Regions from separate parts of the Streptomyces sp. W16 genome, predicted to be linked through region 1. Evidence: riboswitches for the same ligand, from Rfam matches in the RefSeq annotation. Region 1 holds a riboswitch; each other region holds the start of a gene.
The links. Region 1 has a riboswitch for cyclic di-AMP ahead of R6V09_RS27500 (C40 family peptidase). Riboswitches for the same ligand answer to the same signal wherever they lie in the genome.

Region 1 (4,015 bases):
CCCGACGGCATCTCACGGCTCAGGCTGACCGCCCGAGCGGACCTCTCCGGGGCCGAGATCGAACGCGCTGTACGTGTGATCGGCGAGACGCGACCATGAGTCGGCGTGACACGGTCGTGCGTCGCTGACGGTGGGACCGATCAGTGGAAGGCGCCGAGGAATCCCGTCCAGCTCTCGGGGGAGAAGAGCAGAGCGGGTCCCTGCGGGTCCTTGGAGTCGCGTACGGCGAGCAGCCCCGCGCGGGGGCCTGAGCGCGGACTTGCCGCCTCGACGCAGTTGTTCGCTCCCGTGCTGTAGCTGCTGCGCAGCCACCGCACTCCGGACAGTTCGGTACTGGAAGGTTCGTTCCGAGGCGGTGCAGACATGGTGCCTCCTTACGCGCCGTCACCTATCCCGGCGATGTAATCCAACGAGTCCTCGGGCGAAAGGGCGTGGAACTGAAGGGTGTTGAAGGCCTCGCTGTAGGCCTCTAGGTCTTCTTTCCGTTCGAGGTAGAGGCTACTCGTCAAGTGGTCGAGAACAACCACGTCCAGATCAGAAGTGCTCGGAAAGGAGAAGATAACGAAAGGGCCGGTGATACCGATGTGTGCTCCTGCGGCGAACGGCAAGACCTGAAGCCGGACTTGGGGCAGGTGTGCCGCCTCGATGAGCCGGTCCAGTTGCCGTGCCATCACACCCGGCCCGCCGACCTCCCGGCGTACCACCGCCTCGTCGAGGACCACGCTCAGTTCCAGCGGCGGATCCGCCCGCAGGATGTCCTGCCGGGCCAGCCGCACCTGCACCAGCGCGTCCAGCCGCTCCGGCCCGTCGTTGTCGAGGCCTCCCACGGCGGCCCGGGTCACCGCCCGGGCGTACTCCGGTGTCTGCAGCAGCCCGGGGACCACCGAGGTCTCCAGGGTGCGGATCGTGCTGGCCTGTGACTCCAGGCTGATGAAGTCCCGGTAGGCGGGCGGCAGTACACCGCGATAGGCGTGCCACCAGTGATGCCGGCCGCCCCCGTCGTCGGAGCCCGCCAACACGAGCAGCATGTCCCGAAGTTGTGCGTCGCCGACCTGGTAGGCATCCAGGAGTAACCGGACGTCGGGCGGTTTCACGCCACTCGCGCCGGTCTCGATCCGGCTCACCTTCGACTGATGCCAGCCGACCAGCCGGGCCGCCTCACCGCTGGTGAGCCCCGCATCCGCACGCAACGCGCGGAGTTCGGCGCCCAGTTTCCGGCGGCGCACCGCGGGACCGTACTGCATGGGTTTCTCCTTACTCCTTTCGGGCCGCCCAAATACGGTCTGGGGTCGCAGAGTTCACCGCTTTGAGCGACAGATATATGCATATCTTGGTGGATCGGCACCGTTGGCGACGCGGTAATGGCAGTCTGGCGAAGAAGCACCAGTCCGGGACCGTACTCGAACCATCCGCTCCATGTCGGACACCGGTCCCGCGGGAAAGGGACGACCGCGCCATGGCAGACCATCTGGAAGCATCCGTCACTCTGCCGAGCGATCCCGCCTCGGTCTCCACCGCCCGCTCCTACGTGGTCGGGACCCTCGTGGAATGGGGACTGCCGGCGGACACGGAGGTGGCCGACACCATCCGCCTCATCGTCTCCGAACTCGCCACCAACGCCGTACAGCACACCTTCGGGCAGTCACCCACCTTCACGGTGGACATCGAGCTGGAGCGTGACGAACAGCTGCGCATCGGAGTCACCGACAGCCATCCCCGCTTCCCGAAACGCCTGCCGGCCGCCGTCCAGCAGGACAACGGCCGAGGCATGGTGATCATCCGCTGGCTGACCGCGGAGTGCGGGGGCAAACTCAGGGTCCGGCCGACCACGGAGGGCGGCAAGACGGTCTCCATCGAAGTGCCCTGGACGGTACCGGCCCGGCCGGTGACCGCGGCGGGCCAGCAGGAGCCGTAGGCCGCACCGCGAACGTCCAGGAACACCCGAGGGGGTGGCGGCCTGTCAGGTGGCCGCCACCCCCTCGGGAGATATCGGACAGGCCTTAGCTGACCCGGCCGTACCAGACGCTCTTGGTCCAGATCTTCTGCAACCGCACCACGTCCCCGGTCTTCGGGGCGTGCCAGATCTTTCCCTTGCCGGCGTAGATGCCGACGTGGTAGACGCTGGAGCCCGAGTGGAAGAAGACGAGGTCCCCGGCCTTGCGGCTCTTGGCCGAGATGTGGTGGGTCTTGTTGTACTGCTGGGCCGCCGTACGGGGCAGTTTCTTGCCTGCCTTCTTGTACGAGTACAGCGTGAGCCCGGAGCAGTCGAAGCGGCCCGGTCCGGTGGCCCCGTACCTGTACGGGGCGCCCTTCTTGGACGCCGCGACCTGGAGTGCCTTCGTCGCGGGTGTCGCTGCCGCGGCGTCGGATGCGACGCCCGGTATCACGACGGAGCCGCCTACGGCGGCGATGGCGAAGGCCGAGGCCGTACCGGCCCGGACCATCAGCGACGGGACACGATTGAGCGCAGTCATGCGCAACCCTTCGTCAGCCGCCTGTGAAGGATGACCTGTCGGATTCGGGCTGACAAAGTTGCCCGGCCGCTGACGCGGCTTCACCCCAAGGGCTGCTCGACCCGGTCATGGCGTGACCGTCCCGGCGACCCGTCGTGCTTGGGTCCTCCACTCCTGCCGATGCAATCCTGTCGACCTGTCATCCGGGCGGCGGCAGGACTCGGCGTCCGCCCGGATCGCCCCGCCGCTGCGGCGGGGTCTTGTCGTCAGACAGGGATCTTCACCTATGAATGTCCGAAAAGCCCAACGGAATCGGGGATTTGTGGGGTTACTCACCACTCACCCGTTCGGGTGAACGCGTCGGTGTTCGAAGGCGTGTCGAGGGTGCATGACCCTCGGACCAGCACCGGAACACCTCATCCGCCCCTCGGGCTACGCGTGTTGCGCAACCCGGACGGCCGCATGGACGGAGCGGCGACTACACCGAACGGGGGTACGCCGTTCGGCCCGTTTCGCCCCCGCCCGGGACGGTCGCGTGTCCGTCAACGGTCGTCGGAGGGCGCGGGGATGGTGACGCGAGCCGTGCGGCGTTCCCCGTCCAGCACGCGCAGCGCCCGCGCGAGTGTGGGGGCGTGCAGTTCGGTCTCGCCCCGCTGGTGCATCAGGGCCAGCGCGTCCCGCAGTTCGGTGGCCTTGGCCACCAGTGCCTGAGCGGCCCTCAGTCCACGGTACGTGTCCCCGTGATGCGCGGGGTTGATACGGCCCAGCAGGTCGGCCACATCCAGATAACGGTCGATCAACTCGCCCTCGGCACGCGTCAGTGCGGGCAGCGGCGGAAGCTCCGGCGGCAGCATCGTGGCCTCACTCCCCGCCGGGCTCGGTGAGCGAGGTCTTGCGGGTGGACACGATCCGGTCCACCAGCCCGTATTCCAGGGCCTGTTGGGCGTCCAGGATGCGGTCCCGCTCGATGTCCTGGCTCACCTGCTCCACCGTCCGGCCCGTGTGCAGGGCGAGTACGGCCTCCAGTTGGGACCGGGTGCGCGCCAACTCCTCGGCCTGGATGGCGAGATCACTCGCCTGACCCTGGATCGGCTCGGGCAGCGAGGGCTGGTGGAGCACCAACCGTGCGCCCGGCAGCGCCGACCGCTTGCCCGGGGTGCCCGCCGCCAGCAGTACCGTCGCGGTGGTGCCGGCCTGGCCGAGGCAGATCGTCTCCACGTCACAGGTGACGAACCGCAGCGTGTCGTAGATCGCCGACATTGCGGTGAACGAGCCGCCGGGCGAGTTGATGTACAGCGAGATGTCCCGGTCCGGCGCCAGGTATTCCAGGTGCATGAACTGGGCCATCACGTCGTTCGCCGAGATGTCGTCGATCGGCGTCCCGAGGAAGACGATCCGCTCCTCCAGCAGCTTCGAGTACGGGTCGAGGGTCCGGTGCCCGGCGCTGGTGCGCTCGGTGAACTCGGGCAGGACGTGGCGGGCGGACGGTCGGGTCATGGCGTAGCCCCTCAGCGACTGGAATCTCTACTCTGGCTGGCTCTGTACAAAATGTACAGGACGTA
Region 2 (8,252 bases), on a different contig from region 1:
ACCAGCCCAAGGAGGCCTACGGCCAGGGCGTGGACGGCACCTGGTGGGCGGTGACGCCCACGGGAGCGAAGGCCACGGCCGCCACCTCCTCCGGCAGCACGGGAGGAAGTGGCTACTGAACGGCCTCAGCCCGCGCGGTGCACCACCGCGTCGCACATCTCCAGGAGGGCGACCTTGGCGTCGCACTCGGGGAGCGGGGCGAGGGCCGCGCGGGCGTCCTCCGCGTAGCGGACGGTGTCGCGGCGGGCCTGCTCCAGGGCCGGGTGGTCGCGGAGCCGGGAGATGGCCTCGGCGAGGCGGTCGTCGTCCGTGAGGTCGGAGTCGAGGAGTTCGCACAGGGCGATGTCCTCGGCCAGGCCCAGGCGGTCCGCCCGCTCCCGCAGCCGTAGCACCGGCAGGGTGGGGATGCCCTCGCGCAGGTCCGTGCCGGGGGTCTTGCCGGACTCGTGGCCGTCGGAGGCGATGTCCAGGACGTCGTCGGCGAGTTGGAAGGCGACGCCGAGCCGCTCGCCGTACTGGGTGAGGACGTCCACGACCGTGTCGTCGCAGCCGGCCATCATCGCGCCGAACCGGCAGGCGACCGCGACCAGGGAGCCGGTCTTGCCGCCGAGCACGTCGAGGTAGTGCTCGACCGGGTCGCGCCCATCGGAGGGTCCCGCGGTCTCCAGGATCTGGCCGGTGACCAGGCGTTCGAACGCCTCGGCCTGCACGCGTACCGCCTCGGGGCCGAGGTCGGCCAGGGTGTGCGACGCGCGCGCGAAGAGGAAGTCGCCGGTGAGCACCGCGACCGAGTTGCCCCAGCGGGTGTTGGCGCTGTCCACGCCCCGGCGCACGGCGGCCTCGTCCATCACGTCGTCGTGGTAGAGCGTGGCGAGATGGGTCAGTTCGACGACGACCGCCGAGGGGACGACCCCCGGCGCGTAGGGATCGCCGAACTGTGCGGCGAGCATCACGAGGAGCGGCCTGAACCGCTTCCCGCCCGCGCGCACGAGATGCTGGGCGGCCTCCGTGATGAAGGGCACCTCGCTCTTGGTGGCTTCGAGCAGACCCTCCTCGACTGCCGCCATTCCGGCCTGGACATCGGCTTCCAGAGCCTGGTCCCGCACGCTCAGCCCGAACGGCCCGACGACGGTCACGAGGGGTCTCCTGTCTGCTGGTGTCCCTGGGCGGTCACACGGATTGTCGATAGGTCGCTGCCTTCACTCAAGTCAGCGTATCCGGTCGGCTTTCGATCACAGGTGCCACCCACCCCCGTCCAGGCCGGGCGGTATCGGATCACGACCGGTATGTTTTTGATCACCTGATACGAACGGATATTTATCGATTTAGGTGGAAGCAGTGGATCGTGTCCCGAACCGCACTTGAAGCCGAGCCCGACGGCCGGCCGCCTCCCGAGGACGACCACGCCTTCTTCGGCCAGCCCAAGGGCCTGCTCACGCTCTCCGGTCTTGAGGTCTGGGAGCGCTTCTCGTTCCTGGGCATGCAGGCCATCCTCGTCCTCTACTTCGCGGATACCGTCGCGCACGGCGGCATGGGCATGTCGTCCGGAACGGCCGCATCCGTATCCGCAGCCTACGGAACGCTGGTCTATCTCGTCTCCGTCGCGGGCGGCTGGCTCGCCGACCGCATCCTCGGCTCGTTCCGCGCGGTGCTGTGGGGCGGCATCCTGATCGCCTGCGGGCACTACGCGATGGCGGTCCCGACGCCCACGATGACCTGGGTGGGCCTCGGCCTCATCAGCGCCGGCACCGGCCTGCTCAAGCCCAACGTGGCCACCATGGTCGGCAAGCTCTACCGCACCGACGACGACCGCCGGGACGCCGGTTTCGCGCTCTACTACATGGCGATCAACATCGGCGCCTTCGCGGGCCCGCTGATCACCGGCTGGCTCGGCGACCACGAGGGCTGGCACTGGGGCTTCTCGGCCGCCGCGGTCGGCATGACGTTCGGGCTGATCCAGTACGTCGCCGGCCGCCGTCACCTGGCCGGACGCAAGAACACGGCCGAGTTCGCACTCGCACCGGACGCGCTGCGCCGCGCGGTGCGGCTGATCGTCGTAGGAATCCTGGTCGCCGCCGCCCTCGCCGTGCTGCTGGCCGGGGTCGGCTGGCTGACGATGGGCCGCTTCGTCGACCTCCTCACGGTGATCTCCGTGATCGCGCCGGTCGTGTACTTCGCGGTGATGTTCATGAGCCCCCGGGTGACCGCCGACGAACGCGGCCGGCTGCGCCCGTACATCGTGCTGTTCCTGGCCTCGACCGTCTTCAACTTCATCCTCTTCCAGGCCTATTCGACGATGATGCTGCTCGCCGCGTCGAACGCCGAGACGACCATCCTGGGCTTCGACTTCCCCGCCAGCTGGTACGCCTCCGCGCTCGGCGCCTTCGAGGTCGGGCTCGCGCCCGTGGTCGCCGCGCTCTGGGTCCGCATGGGCCGCGGCCAGCCGCACGCCTCCAACAAGATCGCGATCGGCGTCGTACTCGGCGGTCTCTCCTTCCTCCTGATGGTCCTGCCGACCAGCGGGCACAGCGGCGACGCCTACCGGATGTCGGCCTGGTGGATCGTCGGCTCGTACTTCCTGCTCGGCCTCGGCGACATCCTCCTGGAGACCTCCGGCATGTCCGCGACCACCAAGCTCGCCCCGGCCGCCTTCTCCAGCCAGACCATGTCCCTCTGGTTCCTGTCCCTCGCCCTCGCGAACGGCATCCAGGCCCAGACGGTGAAGCTCTACGACGACGTCTCCAAGCCGGCCTACTTCGGCGTCAACGGCGCCATCGCGGTGGCCGCGGGCCTCGCGGTGATGGCCGCCGCGCCCTGGCTGCGCCGCACCATGCACCCGGTCCACTGAACCCAGGGGTCCCCTCATGCGCATCCGTACGTCCTTCCCCCACGAGACGGCCCACGAGGACGTCCGCATACCGATGCCCGACGGAACACGCCTCTACGCGCGCGTGTGGCGCCCGCTGACGGACGAACCCGTGCCGGCGCTCCTCGAATACCTCCCGTACCGCCTGACCGACTGGACGGCGCCCCGGGACGCCCAGCGCCACCCCTGGTACGCGGGCCACGGCTACGCCTCCGTCCGGGTCGACGTGCGCGGCCACGGCAACAGCGAGGGCGCGCCCGGCGACGAGTACGACGCGCAGGAACTCGCCGACGGTGTCGAGGTGGTCAACTGGCTTGCCGCGCAACCCTGGTGCACCGGCAAGGTGGGGATGTTCGGCATCTCCTGGGGCGGCTTCAACTCCCTCCAGATCGCGGCCCTCGCGCCGGAGCCGTTGAAGGCGATCGTCACGGTCTGCTCGACCGACGACCGCTACGACAACGACGTGCACTACATGGGCGGTTCGGCCCTCGCGGTCGACCTGCACGCCTGGGCCGCCACCATGCTCGCCTTCGTCGCCCGCCCGCCGGACCCCGAGTACGCGGGCCTCGTCTGGCGCGACATGTGGCTCAAGCGCCTCGAACGGATCGACCCGTTCATCCACACCTGGCTGGCCCACCAGATCCGCGACGACTACTGGAAACACGGCAGCGTCTGCGAGGACTACGGCGCGATCGACGCGGCCGTCCTGGCGGTGGGCGGCTGGCACGACCCGTACCGCGACACGGTCCTACGGCTCGTCGAACACCTCCCGCCCGACCGCGTACGCGGCCTGATCGGCCCCTGGTCCCACCAGTACCCCGACCGGGGCCTGCCGCCGGGCCCCGCGATCGGCTTCCTCCAGGAGACCCTGCGCTGGTGGGACCACTGGTTGAAGGGCCAGGACACGGGCGTCACCGCCGACCCGCTGCTACGCGCCTACGTCAGCGACTCGCACCCCCCGGCCACGGTCTACGACACCCTGCCCGGCCGTTGGGTCGGTGAGCCCGCGTGGCCCTCGCCGCACGTGAAGACGACGACGTACGGTCTGCGGGGCGCGCCCGTGCTGGTCCGCTCCCCCATGCACACCGGTGTGGACGCGGGCCGTTTCTTCCCGTTCGGGAACGACGCCGATCTGCCGCCGGACCAGCGGGACGAGGACGCGCGGTCGGCGTGCTTCGAGTTCGAGGTGCCGGCCGAGACGTGGGTGCTGGGGCGGCCGAGGGTGCGGCTGCGGCTGGCCTGCGAGGTGGAGCGCGGGCAGGTCATCGCGCGGCTGTGCGACGTGGCCCCGGACGGCGCGTCGACCCTCGTTACCCGGGGTGTGCTGAACCTGTCGGCGCGGCACGGGCGGGACCGGGCGGTGCCGTGGACGCCCGGTGCCGCCGAGGACGTGACCTTCGAGCTGAACGGCATCGGGCACGCGTTCCCGCCCGGGCATCGCATCCGGCTCGCGGTGTCGTCGGCGTACTGGCCGTGGATCTGGCCGCAGCCGGAGTCGGCGGCGGGCTTCACACTGGATCCGGAGGGGAGCGCGCTGGAACTTCCGGTGCGGGAGCGGGAGTTGAGCTCCAGTATTCAGTTCGACGAGCCCGAGGAGGCCGAGCCGCTCGGGGTCAACTACCCGGCCACATTTGACGAGCCGCGGCCCGAGCGGCTGGTGGTGCGGGACGTGGCGAAGGGCGAGTGGCGGCTTGAGGTGGACCCCCGGTACGGCGGCACGCGCGTGTATCCGGACGGTTTGGAGTTCACCGAGGACGCGCTGGAGACGTACACGATCGACGAGTCGGACCCGTTGACGGCGCGTACGCGGTCCGACTGGTCGATCCGGCTGCACCGGCCGGAGCAGGCCTGGGACACGACCGTGCGCACGCGGTCGGAGATTACTTGCGACGAAACGGACTTTATTACCTCGAACGAGGTGATCTGCACCGAGGGCGACGAGGTGATCTTTCACCGGACTTGGGAGAAAAGGATTCCGAGAACTGCCAGTTGAGGTCGAATGCCCGATTTGCCGTTCTTAATCCTCCCGTGAGTTGGGTCACGCATTTCTGTGCATGGCCTGTGTCCCGGTTCGTTCGCGTTTCCCCTTGTGGTGATTGACAGTTGACCCTTGGCTTGCGCAAAGGATCAAGTGCCCCATACGCCTCAGACCAAGGTCAATAGGGGTTAGGTGTGATTCCGCCACTTGTTCCGGACATGTGCTCTCGCATACGTTCCGGGCCTGTCGAGCGGAACGCCGAATCCTGCCGCCGCCCGGCATCCCAGTCACGAACTTCTCGCACGGCAGGAGCGGGGGACCCAGGTAAGTCGCCGGACCGGTATCGCACCGGGACGGCTTGGGGTTAAGTCACGTCCGCAAGGGCGCGGCCGGGCACCTCCCAGCCCGAACCCGACAGCTCACCTCGCAGGCGACGGAGAGGAACCTCGTCATGCCTGCAACCGCTCAGTCCCGCCGCGCCCGCCTTGTCCGCCGTGTCGTTGTCGCCGGTACCGGTGTCGCGATCCTCGCCCTGCCCGTCGTGGGTGCGACCACCGCGTCCGCGGCCACCACGTCGACCGCTTCGACCACTGTCGCCGGGTACCCCAACACCCTTGACGGGTGGATCCGGGAGTCGCTCGCGATCATGGCGCAGAAGGGGATTCCGGGTACGTACAACGGGATTTACCGGAACGTGATCCGTGAGTCTTCCGGGAACCAGTACGCGATCAACAACTGGGACTCCAACGCGGCGGCCGGTACGCCGTCGAAGGGGTTGCTTCAGGTGATCGACCCGACGTTCAACGCGTATCACGTTGCCGGGACTTCGTTTGATCCGTATGACCCGGTTGCGAACATCACGGCTGCTTGCAACTACGCGGCGGCGGTGTACGGGTCTATCGACAACGTGTACGGCGCTTACTAGAAACTGTTGGATCAGCCACGACGGGTTGTTTGTTCGTCTGCAGCGCCGTCGTGGCTGGTCGCGCAGTTCCCCGCGCCCCTAAAAGACGGGCTCGTTTCAGCTGAAGAGTCTTTCCAGTACGGCCGCGATGCCGTCGTCCTCGTTCGACAGCGTCACCTCGTCCGCCACCGCCTTGAGTTCGGGATGAGCGTTGGCCATCGCCACCCCATGCGCTGCCCAGTCGAACATCGGGATGTCGTTCGGCATGTCGCCGAAGGCGATGGTGTCGGACGGGGTCAGGCCCAAGTGGCGGGCGGCGAGGGCCAGGCCGGTCGCCTTGGTGATGCCGAGTGGCTGGAGTTCGACGGTGCCGGGGCCCGACATGGTGACCGAGGCCAGTGAACCGACCACCGAGCGCGCCGTGGACGCCAACTCGTCGTCCTCCAGGGCGGGGTGACGGAGCAACACCTTGCTGATCGGTTCGGACCAGAGGTCGTCGCGCCGGCCCACCCGCACGGCGGGGAGCGTGGGGTGCGGCATCAGATAGCCGGGCTCGATGAGCGTGAGGCCGTCCACTCCGTCCTGGTCGACCGCCGCGTACACCTGGCCCACTTCCGCCTCGATCTTGCCGAGCGCGGTCTCCGCCAACTCCCGGTCCAGGGTGACCGACCAGAGCAGACGGTCCGCGCCGGCGTCGTACAACTGCGCGCCCTGTCCGCACACCGCGAGCCCCCTGCTGCCGAGGTCTTCCAGGAGCGGTCGCACTCTCGGGGCGGGCCGGCCGGTGACGACCAGGTGCCGGGCGCCGGCCGCCGCCACCCTCGCGAGTGCGATGCGGGACCGGTCGGAGAGCGTGTCGTCGCCGCGCAGCAGCGTCCCGTCCAGGTCGGTGGCGATCAGTGCATATGCGAGGGGTGCGGCCATGATCAGAGAATACGGATGGAACGCCCCACCGACTCGACACGAACCGGACGGCTGCTGCCTTCACATCCGTTGACCCGTGTTCCGGTTGGTTTGACAGTTACGGCGGTTATGCCGACTCCCGGATCACCAGTTCGGTGGGCAGGATCACGCCCGCCGTGTCCTCGCCGGCGATCTGGGCGAGCAGCATGCGGACCATCTCGGCGCTGATGCGGTCGTAGGGCTGGCGCATGGTCGTGAGGGCCGGGGTGAGCGCCGTGGCCGCCGCCGAGTCGTCGAAGCCTCCGACAGCGATGTCATCGGGGACCGAACGGCCGGACTGTTGCAGGGTGTTGACGACTCCCAAGGCCATCAGGTCGGAGGCTACGAACACCGCGTCTATGTCGGGGGCCTGGGTGAGGAGTCTGCGGGCTGCTTCCTCGCCGCCCGTGCGGCGGTAGTCGCCCTCGACCACCAGGGTGGGGTCGTGCGGGAGGCCTGCCTCCGTGAGGACGTCCCGGTAGCCGGCCAGGCGGTCGGGGCCGCCGGGGGCGTCGAGCGGGCCGGTGACCATGGCGATGCGGCGTCTGCCCCGGGAGATGAGGTGGCGGACCATCTCCTGGGCGCCGTCGCGGTCGGCCGCGGCCACGTAGCTGTACTTGGAGGCGGTGCCGAGCGGTTTGCCGCAGGCCACCAACGGGATTCCCGCGTCCCGGAGTTCGGCCGCCACCGGGTCGCCGCTGTGGTTGGAGACGAGGAGGACGCCGTCCACGTGGCCCGAGGTGATGTAGCGGGTCAGGCGGCGGCGTTCGTCCTTCGAGGAGGCCAGCATCAGGAGCAGCGGGATGTCGTGGCGGGCCAGGTGTTCGGTGCAACCCCGCAGCAGGACATTGAAGTTGGGGTCCTCGAAGAACTTCTCCTGCGGCTCGGTGAGAAGGAACGCCACCGAGTCGGACCGTCCGGTGCTCAGGGAGCGGGCGTGCCGGTTGACGACGTAGCCCGTCTTCCTGATCGCCGTCTCCACCGCGGTGCGCGCGGCCGGTGAGACATAGTGGCCGCCGTTCAGGAACCGGGAGACGGTGCCCCGCGACACGCCCGCCTCGCGGGCCACGTCGTGGATGGTGGGCGGCTTGCGGCGGCCGTTCGAGCTGGTGGTCATGTTCCTCGTTCGTGGTGGGGGGCGGTCGGCTGTGGGGGGGGCCGCCCGGTTCCTGGGCAGGTCGTGCGAAGTCAGCGGCGGTTCGGCCACGCCCCGAAGGGGCGCGGGGAACTGCGCGACCAGCCACGACGGCGCCGAGGACGAGCGACGGCCATCACGCCGTTTCCAGCGGAGCGCTCACGCCTTGACCGATCCGCTCAGCAGGTCCAGGGACCAGAAGCGCTGGATCACCAGGAAGAGCGCGATCAGCGGCAGGATCGCGAGGAAGCAGCCCATGATGACCAGGGTGTAGAGCGCCGGTTGGGAGGCGCCCTGGGTCAGCAGGGTGTAAAGGCCCAGCGTGATCGGGAACTTGGTGTCGTCCGCGAGCATCACGTACGGCAACAGGAAGTTGTTCCAGATGCCGACGAACTGGAACAGGAACACCGTGATGAGCCCCGGCATC
Region 3 (8,252 bases), on a different contig from region 1:
TCCACGTGTGCGACAGCCCGCAGGCTACGCGATCTCGCTCTCGGCGTACGTCCGCCGGGAACTTCGCCGACGGTCCGCACGCTTGCATACAGTGGCGGGACGAGCAGGATTTCTGCGGTTCCAGCCAGAGAATCCGCGATCGAAGGGACGTACATGCCCATGGGTCACACGGCCACCGCCGAGGCAGGGTCCGGCGGTCTGACAGCGACCGAACACCGCTTGGCCAACGGTCTGCGCGTGGTCCTCTCCGAGGACCACCTGACCCCGGTCGCGGCGGTGTGCCTCTGGTACGACGTCGGTTCCCGCCACGAGGTCAAGGGGCGTACCGGCCTGGCTCACCTCTTCGAGCACCTGATGTTCCAGGGCTCCGGACAGGTGAAGGGCAACGGACACTTCGAACTCGTGCAGGGCGCGGGCGGTTCGCTCAACGGCACCACCAGTTTCGAGCGCACCAACTACTTCGAGACCATGCCCACCCACCAGTTGGAGCTCGCCCTCTGGCTGGAGGCCGACCGCATGGGCTCCCTGCTCGCCGCCCTCGACGAGGAGTCGATGGAGAACCAGCGGGACGTCGTCAAGAACGAACGCCGCCAGCGCTACGACAACGTGCCCTACGGGACGGCGTTCGAGAAGCTGACCGCCCTCGCCTACCCGGAGGGCCACCCCTACCACCACACGCCCATCGGCTCGATGGCGGACCTGGACGCGGCCACCCTGGAGGACGCGCGCGCGTTCTTCCGCACCTACTACGCGCCCAACAACGCCGTCCTGTCCGTGGTCGGCGACATCGACCCCGAGCAGACGCTCGCCTGGATCGAGAAGTACTTCGGGTCCATCGCGTCGCACGACGGCAAGCCGACGCCTCGTGACGGCGCGCTGCCCGACTCGATGGGCGGGGAGCTGCGCGAGGTCGTCGTCGAGGAGGTCCCGGCCCGCGCCCTGATGTGTGCCTACCGGCTCCCGGAGGACGGCACGCGCGCGTCCGACGCGGCCGACCTCGCCCTCACCATCCTCGGCGGCGGCGAGTCCTCGCTCCTCTACAACCGCCTCGTACGGCGCGACCGTACGGCCGTGGCCGCCGGCTTCGGTCTGCTGCGGCTGGCCGGAGCACCCTCCCTGGGGTGGCTGGACGTCAAGACGTCCGGGGACGTCGAGGTGCCCGTCATCGAGGCCGCCATCGACGACGAGCTCGCCCGGTTCGCCGCGGAGGGCCCCACTGCCGAGGAAATGGAGCGCGCCCAGGCCCAGTTGGAGCGCGAGTGGCTGGACCGGCTCGGCACGGTTGCGGGCCGCGCCGACGAACTGTGCCGCTACGCCGTCCTGTTCGGTGACCCGCAGCTCGCCCTGACCGCAGTAAAGCGCGTCCTGGACGTGACGGCGGAGGAGGTCCAGGAGGTCGCCAAGGCCCGCCTGCGCCCCGACAACCGCGCGGTGCTCGTCTACGAGCCGATCGCGGACGAGGACGACGAGAACGACGAAGCAGCGGCCGAGGCCGGCGACGAGAACGAGGAGGCGGCCAAGTGACCGAGCTCGCCACGATGGAATTCCACCCGCAGCCCCAGGCCGGCGAGGCCAGGCCGTGGGCCTTCCCGGCACCCGAGCGCGGGACGCTCGGCAACGGCCTGACCGTCCTGCGCTGCCACCGCCCCGGCCAGCAGGTCGTCGCCGTCGAGGTGCTCCTGGACGCGCCCCTGGACGCAGAACCGGCCGGCCTGGACGGCGTCGCCACGATCACCGCGCGCGCCTTCTCCGAGGGCACCGACAAGCACTCCGCCGAGGAGTTCGCCGCCGAGCTGGAGCGCTCCGGCGCCACCCTCGACGCGCACGCCGACCACCCCGGACTGCGCCTGAGCCTGGAGGTCCCGGCCTCGCGCCTGGCCAAGGGCCTCGGCCTGCTGTCGGACGCCCTCAGGGCACCCGCCTTCGCGGACAGCGAGGTCGAGCGGCTGGTCCGCAACCGCCTCGACGAGATCCCGCACGAGACGGCCAACCCGTCCCGCCGCGCGGCCAAGGAGCTCTCCAAGGAGCTGTTCCCGGTGACCTCGCGCATGTCGCGCCCGCGCCAGGGCACCGAGGAGACCGTCGAGAAGATCGACTCCGGGGCCGTACGCGCCTTCTACGACCGGCACGTTCGCCCCTCGACGGCCACCGTCGTGGTCGTCGGCGACCTCACCGGCATCGACCTGGACGCGCTCCTCGCCGACACCCTGGGCTCGTGGACGGGCTCGACCGCGCAGCCGCGTCCCGTGCCGCCGGTGACCGCCGACGACACCGGGCGGGTCGTGATCGTGCACCGGCCCGGCGCCGTCCAGACGCAGCTGCTCATCGGCCGTGTCGGAGCCGACCGGCACGACCGGGTGTGGCCGGCCCAGGTGCTCGGCACGTACTGCCTGGGCGGCACCCTCACCTCCCGCCTGGACCGCGTCCTGCGGGAGGAGAAGGGCTACACCTACGGTGTGCGGGCCTTCGGCCAGGTGCTGCGTTCGGCACCCGACGGCACCGGCGCCGCGATGCTCGCCATCAGCGGCTCCGTGGACACCCCGAACACCGGTCCCGCCCTGGACGACCTGTGGACGGTGCTCCGCAAGCTCGCCGAGGGCGGCCTCACCGACGCCGAGCGCGACATCGCTGTACAGAACCTCGTCGGGGTGGCGCCGCTCAAGTACGAGACCGCGGCGGCCGTGGCGAGCACGCTGGCCGACCAGGTCGAGCAGCACCTGCCCGACGACTACCAGGCGACGCTGTATCAGCAGCTCGCCGCGACCGGCACCGTGGAGGCCACCGCGGCGGTCGTGAACGCCTTCCCGGTGGACCGTCTGGTGACGATCCTCGTCGGCGACGCGGAGCAGATCAGGGAGCCCGTGGAGGCTCTCGGCATCGGCGAAGTGACCGTCGTACCGGCGGAGTAGACGCAATAGCGGCACACGCGCGTGGGGAGGCCCTGGTGATGGAAGCGTCACCAGGGCTCCCTATTGTCCGAATTGGGGGAGAGGTTGCCTGTCTGCCCTGTGGCGTGTGCAACAAAAACCGTGATCCGTTTGGGGATTGAAAGTGGCCCCCCTTAGCGTCGGTCCGGCTGTCCGTCAGGCACCGCGCCGCACTCGCGGCACCGGACAGTCATCGCCGAGTCCCCGTACGGCGCGAGCCAGGGGAGCCGGGGACCCACATCAAGAGTCCCTGGGGTGAATCGGACGCCCGCGCGTGTAGCGAGGGGGTCCGTAGGAGACCTTCCTGCTCCGAACCCGTCAGCTAACCCGGTAGGCGAGAAGGAAGGAAAGGACCAGCCACTTCATGGCGTTCACCCGCGCCACCGGGAAGCACCGTCGCCCGAGCCGGACCCACCGCACCACCGTGCGCGCCGCGAGCGTCGCCGCGCTCGCCACCACCGGAGTCGTCGGCACCCTGGCAAGCGCCCCCGCGTTCGCCGCCGAGCCCGCCCCCGAACAGACCGGCCTTACGCCTGTCGTCGCCATCGGCGACTCCGTGGCCGAGAAGATCGACGCCCAGGCCGTCGCGCAGCAGCAGGCCGCCGCCGAGACGCTGGCCGAGGAGACCGCCCGCGCCAAGGCCGCCGCGCAGGCCCAGGCGGCCCGTGTGGCCGAGGCGCGCGCCGCCCGCGAGGCCGAGCGCAAGAGGCTCAACACCTTCGTCGCGCCGGTCGCCGACTCCTATGTGTCCACCGGCTACAAGACCGGTGGCTCCCTGTGGTCCTCCGGCGCCCACACGGGCATCGACTTCCACGCCTCGACCGGCACCAGCGTCCACGCGGTGGGCTCCGGCACCGTCGTCGAGGCCGGCTGGGGCGGCTCGTACGGCAACCAGGTCGTGATCAAGATGGCCGACGGCATGTACACCATGTACGGCCACCTGTCGTCCATCGGCGTCTCCGTCGGCCAGCGCGTCACCCCGGGCCAGCAGATCGGCCTCTCCGGGGCGACCGGCAACGTCACCGGACCGCACCTCCACTTCGAGGCCCGTACGACCGCCGAGTACGGCTCGGACGTCGACCCCGTCGCCTACCTCCGCAAGCACGGTGTGAACGTCTGACGACGCACCGCCGCACTTCCCGAAGCCCTGGCCCGCCCGGCCGGGGCTTTCGGCGTTTCCGGAGCCCTCCTGTCCAAAAAATATCCATGGATTCCGGTCCGCCATCGGAAATTCCCGCTGATTGCAATAGAGTCACGGAACACACGTCAATCGTCGACGTTTCACGGGGATTAAGGCGGAGGTCGGACATGCGTATTCCGGCGCACTCGGTATGCACGGCGATCCGGGACGACATCGTCGCCGGTGTCTACGAGCGCGGCGGCCGGCTCACGGAGGAACTCCTCGCGCGCCGGTACGGCGTCTCGCGCGTCCCCGTGCGGGAGGCCCTGCGCACGCTGGAGGCGGAGGGGTTCGTGGTGACCCGGCGGCACGCGGGCGCGTGCGTCGCGGAACCGACCGAGCAGGAGGCCGCCGACCTGCTGGAGATGCGGATGCTGCTGGAGCCGCTCGGCGCCTCGCGGGCCGCCCAGCGGCGCACCGAGGCCCACCTCAAGGTGCTGCGCGGCCTCGTCAGGCTGGGCCAGGAGCGCGCCAGGAGGGGCAACAGCGAGGATCTGCGCTCCCTGGGCAGCTGGTTCCACGAGACGCTGGCCCAGGCCTCCGGGAGCCAGTCGCTGACCTCGATGCTGACCCAGCTGCGGCACAAGATCGCCTGGATGTACGCGGTGGAGGCACCGGCCAACCCTGTGGAGTCCTGGGCCGAGCACGGGGCCATCGTGGACGCCGTGGCCCGCGGTGACAGCGAGCGTGCGCGGGCGATCACAGCCCTGCACACCGAGCGCGCGAGCACCGCGCACCGGCTGCGCTTTCCCGGCGGGGCGAACGGCACGGAGCGTGTGAGGACTTCGCAACCTCCCGTAAACATGTCGGGTCTCCGGCATTAACACGGGCGCCGTATACAAAGAGGAGATAATTCGCGGGGGATTATTTCTGCTGCCCGTAAGTGGAAATGCGAAGGGCTCGCCCGGTAATTCGGACGAGCCCTTCGCGGTTGCGGTACATCGCTTTTGCGGCGAAAGCACCGTCACCATCAATTGCGGGTTGCTCAGACGGTCTCGGGGAGTTCCTCAAGACCTTCCGCGACCAGCTTCGCCAGCCGGTCGAGGGCGGCGTCCGCGCCCTCGGCGTCGGACGCGAGGACGATCTCCTCGCCGCCCTGGGCGCCCAGGCCCAGGACCGCGAGCATGGAGGCCGCGTTGACGGGGTTGCCGTCGGCCTTGGCGATCGTCACGGGGATACCCGAGGCCGTGGTGGCCCGGACGAAGATGGAGGCGGGGCGGGCGTGAAGGCCCTCCGCCCAGCCGACGTTGACGCGGCGCTCAGCCATGTGATGCTGCCCTTCAGAGTCTCAGGGTTGTCTAGACCAGTTTCCCACACGTGAAGCGAGCCCGGACCGGCCCCGTGGACCGTCCGGAGCGGGCGGTCGGACCGCGGCCTCGGCCCGACTTCCCCTCGCTGCTTTCACCCACAGACTGCCTCGCGCCGTTGTCGGACGCGAGCCGTACGCTGGGGCCCATGCAGACCTCGTCGGACCGGCACGAGTACCCCGCGCACTGGGAAGCCGACGTCGTGCTGCGCGACGGGGGTACCGCGCGCGTCAGGCCCATCACCGTCGACGACGCCGATCGCCTGGTCAGCTTCTACGAGCAGGTCTCCGACGAGTCGAAGTACTACCGCTTCTTCGCGCCGTACCCTCGCCTGTCCGCCAAGGATGTCCACCGCTTCACGCACCACGACTTTGTGGACCGGGTGGGACTCGCGGCCACCGTCGGCGGCGAGTTCATCGCCACCGTACGCTATGACCGGATTAGTGCCGACGGGCGTGCCGCCTCCGCCCCCGCCGACGAGGCCGAGGTCGCCTTCCTGGTGCAGGACGCGCACCAGGGCAGGGGTGTCGCCTCCGCCCTCCTCGAACACATCGCGGCCGTCGCCCGTGAGCGCGGCATCCGCCGTTTCGCCGCCGAGGTGCTGCCCGCCAACAACAAGATGATCAAGGTGTTCACGGACGCCGGCTACACACAGAAGCGCAGCTTCGAGGACGGCGTCGTACGCCTGGAGTTTGACCTCGAACCCACCGACAGGTCCCTCGCCGTGCAGCGCGCGCGGGAGCAGCGCGCCGAAGCGCGGTCCGTACGACGGCTGTTGGGGCCCGGCTCGGTCGCCGTCGTCGGCGTCGGCCGTACCCCCGGAGGAGTGGGCCGCAGCGTTCTCGACAACATCAGGGACGCCGGGTTCACCGGCGGCCTGTACGCCGTGAACAAGGCCTTCCCGGAGGGGCGGAAGGAACTCGACGGAGTGCCGGCGTACCGCTCGGTGCGCGACATCGAAGGCCCCGTCGACCTCGCGGTCGTCGCCGTCCCGGTCGAACACGTCCCCCAAGTAGTCACCGAGTGCGGCGAACACGGGGTGCAGGGGCTCGTCGTGGTCACCGCCGGTTACGCCGAGAGCGGCCCCGAGGGACGCGAGCGCCAGCGCGAACTCGTCCGCCACGCGCGCACATACGGGATGCGGATCATCGGGCCGAACGCCTTCGGGGTCATCAACACCGCCGCCGACGTACGGCTGAACGCGTCCCTCGCCCCCGAGATGCCGCGCCCCGGACGCATCGGACTGTTCGCCCAGTCCGGCGCCATCGGCATCGCCCTGCTCTCCCGGCTGCACCGGCGCGGCGGCGGCGTCACCGGTGTCACGGGAGTCTCCACGTTCGTGTCGTCCGGCAACCGCGCGGACGTGTCCGGCAACGACGTCCTCCAGTACTGGTACGACGATCCCGACACCGACGTCGCCCTCATGTACCTGGAGTCCATCGGCAACCCCCGCAAGTTCACCCGCCTCGCCCGGCGCACCGCGGCGGCGAAGCCGCTGGTCGTGGTCCAGGGCGCGGGATCCGCCCCCCAGGGGCACGCCGTACGCGCGACGCGCCTGCCGCACGCGACGGTGTCCGCGCTGCTGGGGCAGGCCGGGGTGATCCGCGTCGAGACGATCACCGAACTGGTCGACACGGGGCTGCTGTTGGCGCGCCAGCCGTTGCCCGGCGGGGCTCGGGTGGCGATCGTGGGGAACTCCGAGTCGCTCGGGCTGCTGACGTATGACGCGTGCCTCTCCGAGGGGCTGCGGCCGACGCCGCCGGTGGATCTGACGACGGCGGCGACGGCGGCGGACTTCCACCGGGCGCTGTCGGGGGCGCTGGCCGACGACTCCTGCGATGCGGTGGTCGTGACCGCGATACCCGCTGTCGGGGAGGGGCCCGAGGAGGATGCGGCGCTGGCGGAGGCGCTGCGGTCGGCGGCCGAGGAGGTTCCCGGGAAACCCGTGCTGGTGGTGCATGTGGAGCTCGGGGGACTCGCGGCGGCGCTGTCGGCAGCGACGAGTACGGCACCGCAGGCCGTTTCGAAGCGGGGGGACACCCCTCGCCCCGCGGAACGACCGTCCACCGCAATGCGAACCCCCGAAGGCGGCGGCCTCATCCCCGCCTACCCCGCCGCCGAACGCGCGGTCCGCGCCCTCGCCGAAGCCGTGAAGTACGCGCAGTGGCGGCGCGAGGCCGTCGACCCCGGCCGGGTGCCCGAGTACGAGGACATCGACGAGAAGGGGGCCGCCGGGCTGATCGGCGGGCTCCTCGCGCGCGGGCAGGGCCTCACGCTCGGCGTCGAAGAGACCTGCGAACTGCTCGGCATGTACGGCGTCGACGTCCACCGCGCGCTGCCCGCGCCCACCCCCGATGCCGCCGCCGAGGCCGCCCGCACCCTCGGCTACCCGGTCGCCCTCAAGGCCACCGCCCCGCACCTGCGACACCGCGCCGACCTGGGCGGCGTACGCCTGGATCTCGCGGACGAGGACCAACTGCGGCGGGCGTACGCCGAGTTGGGCGAGCTGTTCGGCAAGCCGGAGGAGCTGCGGCCGGTCGTGCAGCGGATGGCGCCGCGCGGAGTCGACACCGTCGTGCGGGCCGTCATCGATCCGGCGGCGGGGGCCGTGCTGTCGTTCGGGCTCGCCGGAGCCGCCTCGCAGCTGCTCGGGGACATCGCGCACCGGCTGGTTCCGGTCACGGACCGGGAGGCCGGTTCGCTGATCCGGTCGATCCGGACGGCACCCCTCCTGTTCGGCTGGCGCGGTTCGACGCCCGCCGACACGCCTGCCCTGGAGGAGCTGCTGCTGCGGGTGTCGCGGCTGGTCGACGACCATCCCGAGGTGGTCGCGGTGAC
Region 4 (8,252 bases), on a different contig from region 1:
GCGGGCTGCTGGTGGGCGACCGGTTGCGCGCGCACCGTCGCCGGGGCCGCGGACGAGGTGCCCACCGCCGGCGCGAGCAGGGCGGCGGCACAGACCGTGACGACTCCGACCATGGTGTGTTTGTACATGTCCGCTCCCGGCCGCCTGTTCGTACCCGTCGCCCCGCACCCGCACCGGCGGTGGGCCCGCCTGCCGGGACACAGTCGTCGTCCGTCTCTCGTTCGACGCTACGACCGTGTCCTGGGTTCCACCACTCGTACAGACCAACGACACGGACCGCCGGGAGTAGCGGGCTGCACGCGACCGGGGCCGGGAACACCCGGCCCCGAGCGGCTCAGGCGGGCCGTACGGCGCCCCGGATGGCGGCGGAACCGGCGTAGAAGATCGACTCCTCGCGTATCGGCGTACCGGGGCTCGGCGCGTGGATCATCAGGCCGTTGCCGGTGTAGAGGCCGACGTGGTCGATGCTGTCGTAGAAGAAGATCAGGTCGCCGGGACGGATGTCCGTGAGGGGGACGAGGGCGCCCGCTCCCGACTGTTCCTGGGCGGTGCGCGGGAGCAGGACGCCCGCTGCCTTCCAGGCGGCCTGGGTGAGGCTGGAGCAGTCGTAGGCGTCCGGTCCCGCCGCGCCCCACAGGCAGGGCCTGCCGATCTGCGCGCGGGCGAAGGCGAGTGCGGTGCTGGTCTTGCTGAGCGTGCTCGGGTCCTGCAGCGCGTCGGGTACGGCCGCGACGGGCGCCGGGCTGAAGGTCGGGGCCGCGGGGAGAATGATCTCGGGGGCCATTGTCGGAGCCGTGGGCAGGGTGAATTCCGGAGCGGCGGCCGGGGTCGCGGCGAAGGAGACCTCGGCGGCGGGCGGAGTCGGCTGCCACTCCTGCTGCGGTGGGCGCCAGCCCGGATCCGGTGTGGAGTAGGAGGTCCGCTGCTCGGTCACCATGGGCATCTGTCCGGTAGCCCAGGCCTGTTGCTCGGGGATAACGGGCATCTGGCCGGTGGCCCACGTCTGTTGCTCGGTCACGATCGGCATCTGTCCGGTGGCCCAGGCCTGTTGCTCGGGCACGACGGGCATCTGACCGGTCGACCACATCTGCTGTTCGGGGACCATGGGCATCGACCCGGTCGACCAAGTCGTCTCCGGGGTGGGCCAGCTGGTCTCCGGAGGCGGCCAGGTAGCACCGGCCGGGGCGGACTCGGTGCGTGGTGCGGCGATGTACGGGAGCAGCTCCAGGTCCGCGGTGAGCGGGTCGAAGACCGGAGCCGGGGCGGCCGCGACGGCGAATTGCTGCGGTTCCAGGGCGGGCGCGGGCGGCACTTCGATGGCGGGCACGGGCTGCAGGTCGAGGACGGTCGCCTGAGGCATCTGAACCATCTGCTGCATCTGAGGCGACTGCGGTGTGGCGATCTGAGGCATCTGGGGCGCCTGCGGCGCGGCGGGCGGCAGCGCGGCGATGGGGCCGGCGGTCAACTCTGCGACAGGTGCGGCGAGTTGAGGGGTTGCTGACTCCGGTACGCCAGCCCCCGCGGTCAGTTCGGCCACGGCGCGGCCGGGCTGCGCTTCGAGTGCTCGGCCGCCGCTCTCGGCTTCGGGGCGCCGCTCGGTTCGCTCGGGCCGGGCCGCCGGACGGGCGGGAGTCCTGCCGGGCGGCAGGATCGCCGGCACGGTCGGGCCGAGTTGGGCACGGGCCCGGTCGAACCACTGCTTGGTGACGGCGTCGAGGGCGGGGTCGGAAGGGCGCGACGCGCTGGGACGGGGCTCGACACGCTGGCGCGGACCCCCGGACATCTTGCGCGTGGCGTTGTAGTTTCCGGTGGCCGTCTCGGCCCTGTCGTAAAGGGAGTTGATCCGCCGCTGGACTTCGTCGCGGCTGGGTCGGTCGTCCACGGTGGGGCCACTGCCTCCGGTGCGCGTGCGTCGTTCTGCCGGCATGGCAGACGTGCTCCTTCCGTTTCGCGCCTACCGGGTTAGCTGTCGGGTTCGGGCGTCGATCACGGAAGGTTTGCCCTACGGCCCTTGCCCCGAGGGGCAGTTGGGCCGATTCACCCCAAGTTCGGTTGGGTCCCCGGCTCCGGCTGCCGCGAGCGACACGCCGGACTCGGCGCAAGCCGTGCGGCCCGGCGCCGATCGCCGGAGTAGGTCGTACGGCCTGAACGTCAACTTAGCCAACGTGTGTGCCTCGTGTGAAGGTTGAAGCGCGATATGTCCGATACGTATTTGTGACCTTTACCTCGCCCTGGTGTGTCGAGGGCTCAGGGGCCCGTCGGGTCGGGTGATCCATATGAGGTCGCTATGAATTTTTGAGGCGGTTGAACACATCGGGATCCGCTTCCGTATTGGGTCGGGGGATTTCCATGCCGGGACGATCCGGGCCGACCGATACGTGTAGGAGCAACTTCCTTGGCACGCAACACGCGCAGACGCCCCACAGGCGCACGACGCGCGACGATGGCAGCAGTCGCCCTGATGCTGGGCGGCGGAGGACTGGTGGCGGCGAACGTCTACGCGTCGGCGTCCGAAGGTGGTTGGGGCGGTGACTCCGCCCAACAAGGGTCCCCGGACGCGGCATCGCGAGGTGCGACGATCGACTGCCCGGACATTGGCACCCAGTTGACGACGGTGCCCGACGAGGCGAAGACCGACGTCGACAAGGAACTCGCGAATCTGGACCAGCAGATAACCGAGGCCTACCAGAAACTGCGGGACTCGACGGAGTCCATACGCCAGGACGCCTCCTTCGCGGACAACGCGATCATGAATCCGCTGAAGGAGAAGCGGGCGGCGACGATCGGACGGATCGACGACGCCATCGACCGCGTCGGGGACCGCCCGGAGGGGCTCGACGCCCTCGCCGGCTGCACCCTGATCGCACCCACGAACGAGACCGGGGACCAGGACGGCAACGGCAACGGCGACGACCAGAGCGCCAGTGCGAGCGCGAGTGCAAGCGCCAGTGGCCAGGGCGGTCAGGGCAACCAGCAGATCAGCAACGGGCCCGTCGCCTCGGACTACGCGGACATCACCTCCGTACAGCCCAACGTGAACGCTGCGCAGCAGCAGGCCGGTGCCTCGCGCGGCACGTTCGTCACCGCCTGCGGGGTGAACGAGAACGGCCTGTTCAACTCCGACAACGTGATCGTCGCGCCCGGAGTCACCAACGGCGCCCACCACTTCCACGACTACATCGGCAACCAGTCGAACAACGCCTTCGCCAGCGACCAGGACCTCGCGAACGCCGACACGAGCTGCGAGAACCCCGGCGACAAGTCCACTTACTACTGGCCCGTGTTGCGCCTGCAGAACGGCAAGCAGGAGCGGGACGCCGACAAGCCCGGCGGCGGCACCGAGGGCAACGCCGGTGAGATCGTCACGGCCAAGCAGGTCACCCTGACCTTCGAGGGCAACCCGCAGAGCAAGGTCGTCGCGATGCCGCGCCTCCTGCGCATCATCACCGGTGACGCCAAGGCCTTCGTGAACGGCCCCGCCAACGCCAACGCCTCCTGGAGCTGCACCGGGTTCGAGGACCGGCAGCTCAAGGACAAGTACCCGCTGTGCCCCTCGGGCAGCGACGTCGTGCGCACCTTCAAGTTCCAGAGCTGCTGGGACGGCCGCAACATCGACAGCGCCAACCACCGCACCCACGTGGCCTTCGAGGCCGCCGACGGCGCCTGCCCGGACGGCTTCAAGGCCATTCCGCAGCTGGTGCAGCGGATCGTCTACGACGTGGACGCGCCGAGCCTCCAGGACGGCGGCAAGACGACCCCGCTGTTCTCGGTGGACTCCTTCCCCGAGCAGCAGCACAAGCCCGTCACGGACCACGGCGACTTCATCAACGTCTTCGACGAGGGCCTGATGAACGACATGGTCACCTGCATCAACAACGGCGAGAAGTGCGGCGCCGGCACGGACAACGACCCCGGAGGCTCGGGCGACGGCTCCGGCTCCGGCTCCGGTGACGGCTCCGGTTCGGGTGGCGGCTCCGGGTCCGGTGGGGGTTCCGGTGAGCCGCAGGAGTCCCCGTCGGCCACCGACACCGCTACGGCGGCGCCCACGGCCACCGCGTCCGACGAGCCCTCCGGGAACGGCGGCGACGAGGGGAATGGCGGCAACGGCGGCAACGCCGGGAATGGTGACAACGGCGGGAACGGCGACAACGGTGGCCAGGCCACCGCGGATCCCGCGACCAGCGCCCCGGACACCGAGACCAGTGCCCCCGAGCCCACCGACACCCAGACCACCGACCCCGGTGACCTGACGACCGCCGTCTCGGTTCCCAAGGCCGACACGAAGACCGAAGGTTCCAAGTCGACCGAGACGCAGGGGAGTTCGGACAACGGCTCCGGCGGTGAGGTCGGCAGCGCCGCGACGACACCGCCCGCTTCGTCCTCGGGCGGGGAGAGCTACGCCGCCGTAGGCCCGAATCAGCCGCAGGCGCAGGGCGGGCTGGCGGAGACCGGCGCGAATCTGTGGCCCGCGGTGGCCGGAGCGTTGCTGCTCGTCGCCGGGTTCGTGGTGCTGTACCGAGGTAAGCGCAGTACACGCTGACACAACGCACGTCTGTGACAACGACGGCCCGGCCGCCCCGACTTGGGGGTGGCCGGGCCGTCACATGTTCGGCGCGCCGGGGCGGAAGGCCTTAGACAGCCGGTGCCGGATACGTCGGGTACTCGACCCCGGAGACGTGCTGGACGACCCGGACGACCTGGCAGGAGTAGCCGAACTCGTTGTCGTACCAGAGGTAGAGGATCGCGTTGTCGCCGTCGACCTTGGTGGCGCCCGCGTCGATGATCGAGGCGTGGCGTGAGCCCATGAAGTCGCTCGACACCGCGTCGGGGGCGGTGGTGAAGTCGATCTGCCGTTTGAGCGGCGAGGTCAGCGAGACATCGCGGAGGTGGTCCAGGACCTCGGCGCGGGTGGTCTCGCGGCCGAGCCGCAGGCTGAGGATGGCGATCGACACGTCCGGCACCGGGACGCGGATCGAGCTGCCGGTGATCGGCGCCTTGAGGTCGGGCAGCGCCTTGGCGACGGCGGACGCGGCACCGGTCTCGGTGATCACCATGTTCAGCGGCGCCGAACGGCCGCGACGGTCCGCCTTGTGGTAATTGTCCAGCAGGTTCTGGTCGTTGGTGAACGAGTGGACCGTCTCCACATGGCCGCGCAGCACACCGTACTCGTCGGCCATCGCCTTCAGCGGCGGGACGATCGCGTTGGTGGTGCAGGACGCGCAGGACAGGATCTGTTCGTCCGGCTTGATCGTGTCGTGGTTGACGCCGTGCACGATGTTGGGGACGTCGCCCTTGCCGGGCGCGGTCAGGACGACCTTGTCGATCCCGGGCCGCAGATGCTGCGAAAGGCCTTCCCGGTCACGCCACTTGCCCGTGTTGTCGATGAGGATGGCGTCCTTGATGCCGTACGCCGTGTAGTCGACCTCGGACGGGTCCCCGGCGTAGATCACCTTGATCTCGTTGCCGTTGGCGATGATCGTGTTGCTCGCCTCGTCGACGGTGATCGTGCCCTGGAACTGGCCGTGGATCGAGTCGCGGCGCAGCAGCGAGGCGCGCTTGACGATGTCCTGGTCCCCGCCCTGGCGTACGACGATGGCGCGCAGCCGCAGACCGTTGCCCGAGCCGGCCTTCTCGATGAGCAGGCGGGCGACCAGGCGGCCGATGCGGCCGAAGCCGTACAGCACGACATCGCGGCCCTCGCGGCACGCGATCTTGTTGGCGCCGGTGGCACCGGCGACGGCCTCGGCGGTGAACTCCTCGGCGGACAGGCCGCGTTCGTCGGTGCGGTGGGTGGCGGCGAGCATGCCGATGTCGATCTGGGAAGGGCCCAGGTCGAGCGTGGTGAGCGCGCGCAGGTACGGCAGGGTCTCGGTGACCGAGAGTTCCTCGCCGTCGATCTGGCGGGCGAACCGGTGGGTCTTGAGGATGCTGACCACCGACTTGTTGACCAGGGAACGGCTGTGCAGCAGGACCGTGACGTCCCGCTCGCGGTGCAGCTTCCCGATCATCGGGATCATCGACTCCGCGATCTCCTCACGGTTCTTCCAGTTGGTGAACGAGTCCTCGTTGACAGGCACAGGTTTCTCTTTCGAGCTAGGCGGCGCTCATATGCTAACCCGCTGTTCATCTGCTCGTTCAGTGGGGTGCCGCCCAGCCCGTGAACGCCGTGAGGGCCCCGCCGACGCGCGTCGGCAGGGCCCTCACGGTTGTACTGGTGTCGCTGCTACACGTCCTGGGTCGCGCCGCTGCCCAGCAGCGCCGAGGCGTTCTCCATCGGCGTGAGGACGTGTACGGGCACGGCCTCGGGCAGGCCGTGGCAGGTGAAGCCGAGCCGGGTCATGGCCCGGATGACCTCGCCGCTGTTGAAGTCGCGCGGGTCCTGCCGGGTGATGACCTGGCCCACCTGCTTGACGGGGTAGCGGCGCCGCCCGATGGTCACGGACTCACCCGTGACCAGCTCGGGCTTGATGCCCTTCATCGTCTCCAGGACTCCCAGCTTGGTGAGATCGAAGGGATACCGGGCGATGACACAACGCATGTTGCCTCACAGAGAGAAGGAGAAGCCGTCCGAACAGGCCCCCGAGGAGGCCGAGTTGATCCCTAGGCCGCAGGGCCGAAGGAAGAGCGTCGCTGGCCCCTGCTGCTGCCACCGGCACCGCCACTGCCGCCGTTGCCGCGGCGAGCCGAGCCGCCGCCGGTCCGGCCCTCGGTGGAGGGACGGCCACGACGACCGCGCGACGACGAGGAGGAGGGGCTGCGGCGGCTGCGCTCGCGCTGCTCCACGACCGGAGCGGTGATGACGACCGGGACGCCGGAGGGAGCCTGGGCGCCCGTGATCCGGGTCAGCTCCTCCTCGCCCGACCGCACCGAGGTCACCTCGGCGGTGACGCCGGCCATGGTCATCAGGCGGGTGAAGTCACGGCGCTGGTCGGGGGTGACCAGGGTCACGACACTGCCGGACTCGCCCGCACGGGCCGTACGGCCGCCGCGGTGCAGATAGTCCTTGGGGTCGGTGGGCGGGTCGACGTTGACTACCAGGTCGAGGTTGTCGACGTGGATGCCGCGCGCCGCGACGTTGGTCGCCACCAGCGCCGTCACATGCCCGTCCTTGAACTGGGCGAGGGTGCGGGTGCGCTGCGGCTGGGACTTGCCGCCGTGCAGCCCGGCCGCGCGGACGCCGTTGTTCAGCAGGTGCTTGACCAGCCGGTCCACGGCGTGCTTGGTGTCCAGGAACATGATGACCCGGCCGTCGCGCGCCGCGATCTCGGTGGTCGCCCGCTGCTTGTCCGTGCCGTGGACGTGCAGGACGTGGTGCTCCATCGTCGTGACCGCGCCCGCGGAGGGGTCGACGGAGTGGACGACGGGGTCGGTCAGGTAGCGGCGGACCAGGAGGTCCACGTTGCGGTCCAGGGTGGCCGAGAACAGCATCCGCTGGCCGCCCGGCTGCACCTGGTCGAGCAGGCCGGTGACCTGGGGCATGAAGCCCATGTCGGCCATCTGGTCGGCCTCGTCGAGGACGGTGATGGTGACGTTGTCCAGTCGGCAGTCGCCGCGGTCGATCAGGTCCTTGAGCCGTCCCGGCGTCGCGACCACGACCTCCGCGCCACCGCGCAGCGCCCCGGCCTGGCGGCCGATCGACATACCGCCGACGACGGTGGTCATCCGCACACTGACGGCACGGGCGTACGGGGTGAGCGCGTCGGTGACCTGCTGGGCCAGCTCGCGGGTCGGGACGAGGACGAGTGCGAGGGGCTGACGCGGCTCGGCCCGGCGGCCCGCCGTACGGGCCAGCATCGCGAGGCCGAAGGCGAGGGTCTTGCCGGAGCCGGTACGGCCGCGGCCGAGTACGTCGCGGCCGGCAAGGGAGTTGGGGAGGGTCGTCGCCTGGATCGGGAACGGGACGGTGACGCCCTCGTGTCCGAGCGCGGCCAACAGCTTGGCGGGCATGTCGAGTTCGGCGAACGACTCCACGGCGGGAAGGCCGGGGGTCACCGTCTTCGGCAGCGCGAACTCGCCCTGCAGCGCGGCCGGTCGGCCGCCGCCGCCCTTGGAGCGGCGCGGAGCGCTGGAGCGATTGCCGGACGGAGCTGCCGAGCGGTAGCCGCCGCTCTTTCCGGATTCCGGATTTCCATTGCGCTTTCGCGCGAAGCGATCATTTGTACGTGCGCGGTTCAATGTGGAACCTTCCTTGATATGGCACGTATCAAGGAATTCCCGCGGTGAATGAACGGCGCAGAGAATCGCAAGAACGA

Region 2: another riboswitch for cyclic di-AMP. It lies ahead of R6V09_RS10550 (transglycosylase SLT domain-containing protein); the one in region 1 lies ahead of R6V09_RS27500 (C40 family peptidase).
Region 3: another riboswitch for cyclic di-AMP. It lies ahead of R6V09_RS15070 (M23 family metallopeptidase); the one in region 1 lies ahead of R6V09_RS27500 (C40 family peptidase).
Region 4: another riboswitch for cyclic di-AMP. It lies ahead of R6V09_RS34805 (C40 family peptidase); the one in region 1 lies ahead of R6V09_RS27500 (C40 family peptidase).

What each region holds. Positions count from the first base shown of each region.
Region 1 covers NZ_JAWOAI010000226.1:11,083-15,097, reverse strand. The annotation lists partial or broken gene R6V09_RS27520 (aminotransferase class I/II-fold pyridoxal phosphate-dependent enzyme) at 1-99, shown strand, start outside; gene R6V09_RS27515 (DUF397 domain-containing protein) at 141-365, opposite strand; gene R6V09_RS27510 (helix-turn-helix domain-containing protein) at 375-1,244, opposite strand; gene R6V09_RS27505 (ATP-binding protein) at 1,457-1,915, shown strand; gene R6V09_RS27500 (C40 family peptidase) at 2,001-2,474, opposite strand; cyclic di-AMP (ydaO/yuaA leader) riboswitch at 2,478-2,657, opposite strand; gene R6V09_RS27495 (hypothetical protein) at 2,996-3,307, opposite strand; gene R6V09_RS27490 (ATP-dependent Clp protease proteolytic subunit) at 3,315-3,950, opposite strand.
Region 2 covers NZ_JAWOAI010000057.1:4,766-13,017, forward strand. The annotation lists gene R6V09_RS10530 (COG4315 family predicted lipoprotein) at 1-119, shown strand, start outside; gene R6V09_RS10535 (polyprenyl synthetase family protein) at 126-1,136, opposite strand; gene R6V09_RS10540 (peptide MFS transporter) at 1,346-2,848, shown strand; gene R6V09_RS10545 (CocE/NonD family hydrolase) at 2,865-4,859, shown strand; cyclic di-AMP (ydaO/yuaA leader) riboswitch at 5,123-5,292, shown strand; gene R6V09_RS10550 (transglycosylase SLT domain-containing protein) at 5,296-5,769, shown strand; gene R6V09_RS10555 (HAD family hydrolase) at 5,866-6,672, opposite strand; gene R6V09_RS10560 (LacI family DNA-binding transcriptional regulator) at 6,779-7,807, opposite strand; gene R6V09_RS10565 (carbohydrate ABC transporter permease) at 7,985-8,252, opposite strand, start outside.
Region 3 covers NZ_JAWOAI010000092.1:7,712-15,963, forward strand. The annotation lists gene R6V09_RS15060 (M16 family metallopeptidase) at 160-1,524, shown strand; gene R6V09_RS15065 (M16 family metallopeptidase) at 1,521-2,909, shown strand; cyclic di-AMP (ydaO/yuaA leader) riboswitch at 3,112-3,278, shown strand; gene R6V09_RS15070 (M23 family metallopeptidase) at 3,292-4,047, shown strand; gene R6V09_RS15075 (GntR family transcriptional regulator) at 4,236-4,931, shown strand; gene R6V09_RS15080 (HPr family phosphocarrier protein) at 5,093-5,374, opposite strand; gene R6V09_RS15085 (bifunctional acetate--CoA ligase family protein/GNAT family N-acetyltransferase) at 5,563-8,252, shown strand, end outside.
Region 4 covers NZ_JAWOAI010000345.1:1,701-9,952, reverse strand. The annotation lists gene R6V09_RS34810 (hypothetical protein) at 1-128, opposite strand, end outside; gene R6V09_RS34805 (C40 family peptidase) at 335-1,927, opposite strand; cyclic di-AMP (ydaO/yuaA leader) riboswitch at 1,936-2,109, opposite strand; gene R6V09_RS34800 (DUF1996 domain-containing protein) at 2,444-4,540, shown strand; gene R6V09_RS34795 (glyceraldehyde-3-phosphate dehydrogenase) at 4,632-6,077, opposite strand; gene R6V09_RS34790 (SCO5918 family protein) at 6,224-6,538, opposite strand; gene R6V09_RS34785 (DEAD/DEAH box helicase) at 6,601-8,175, opposite strand.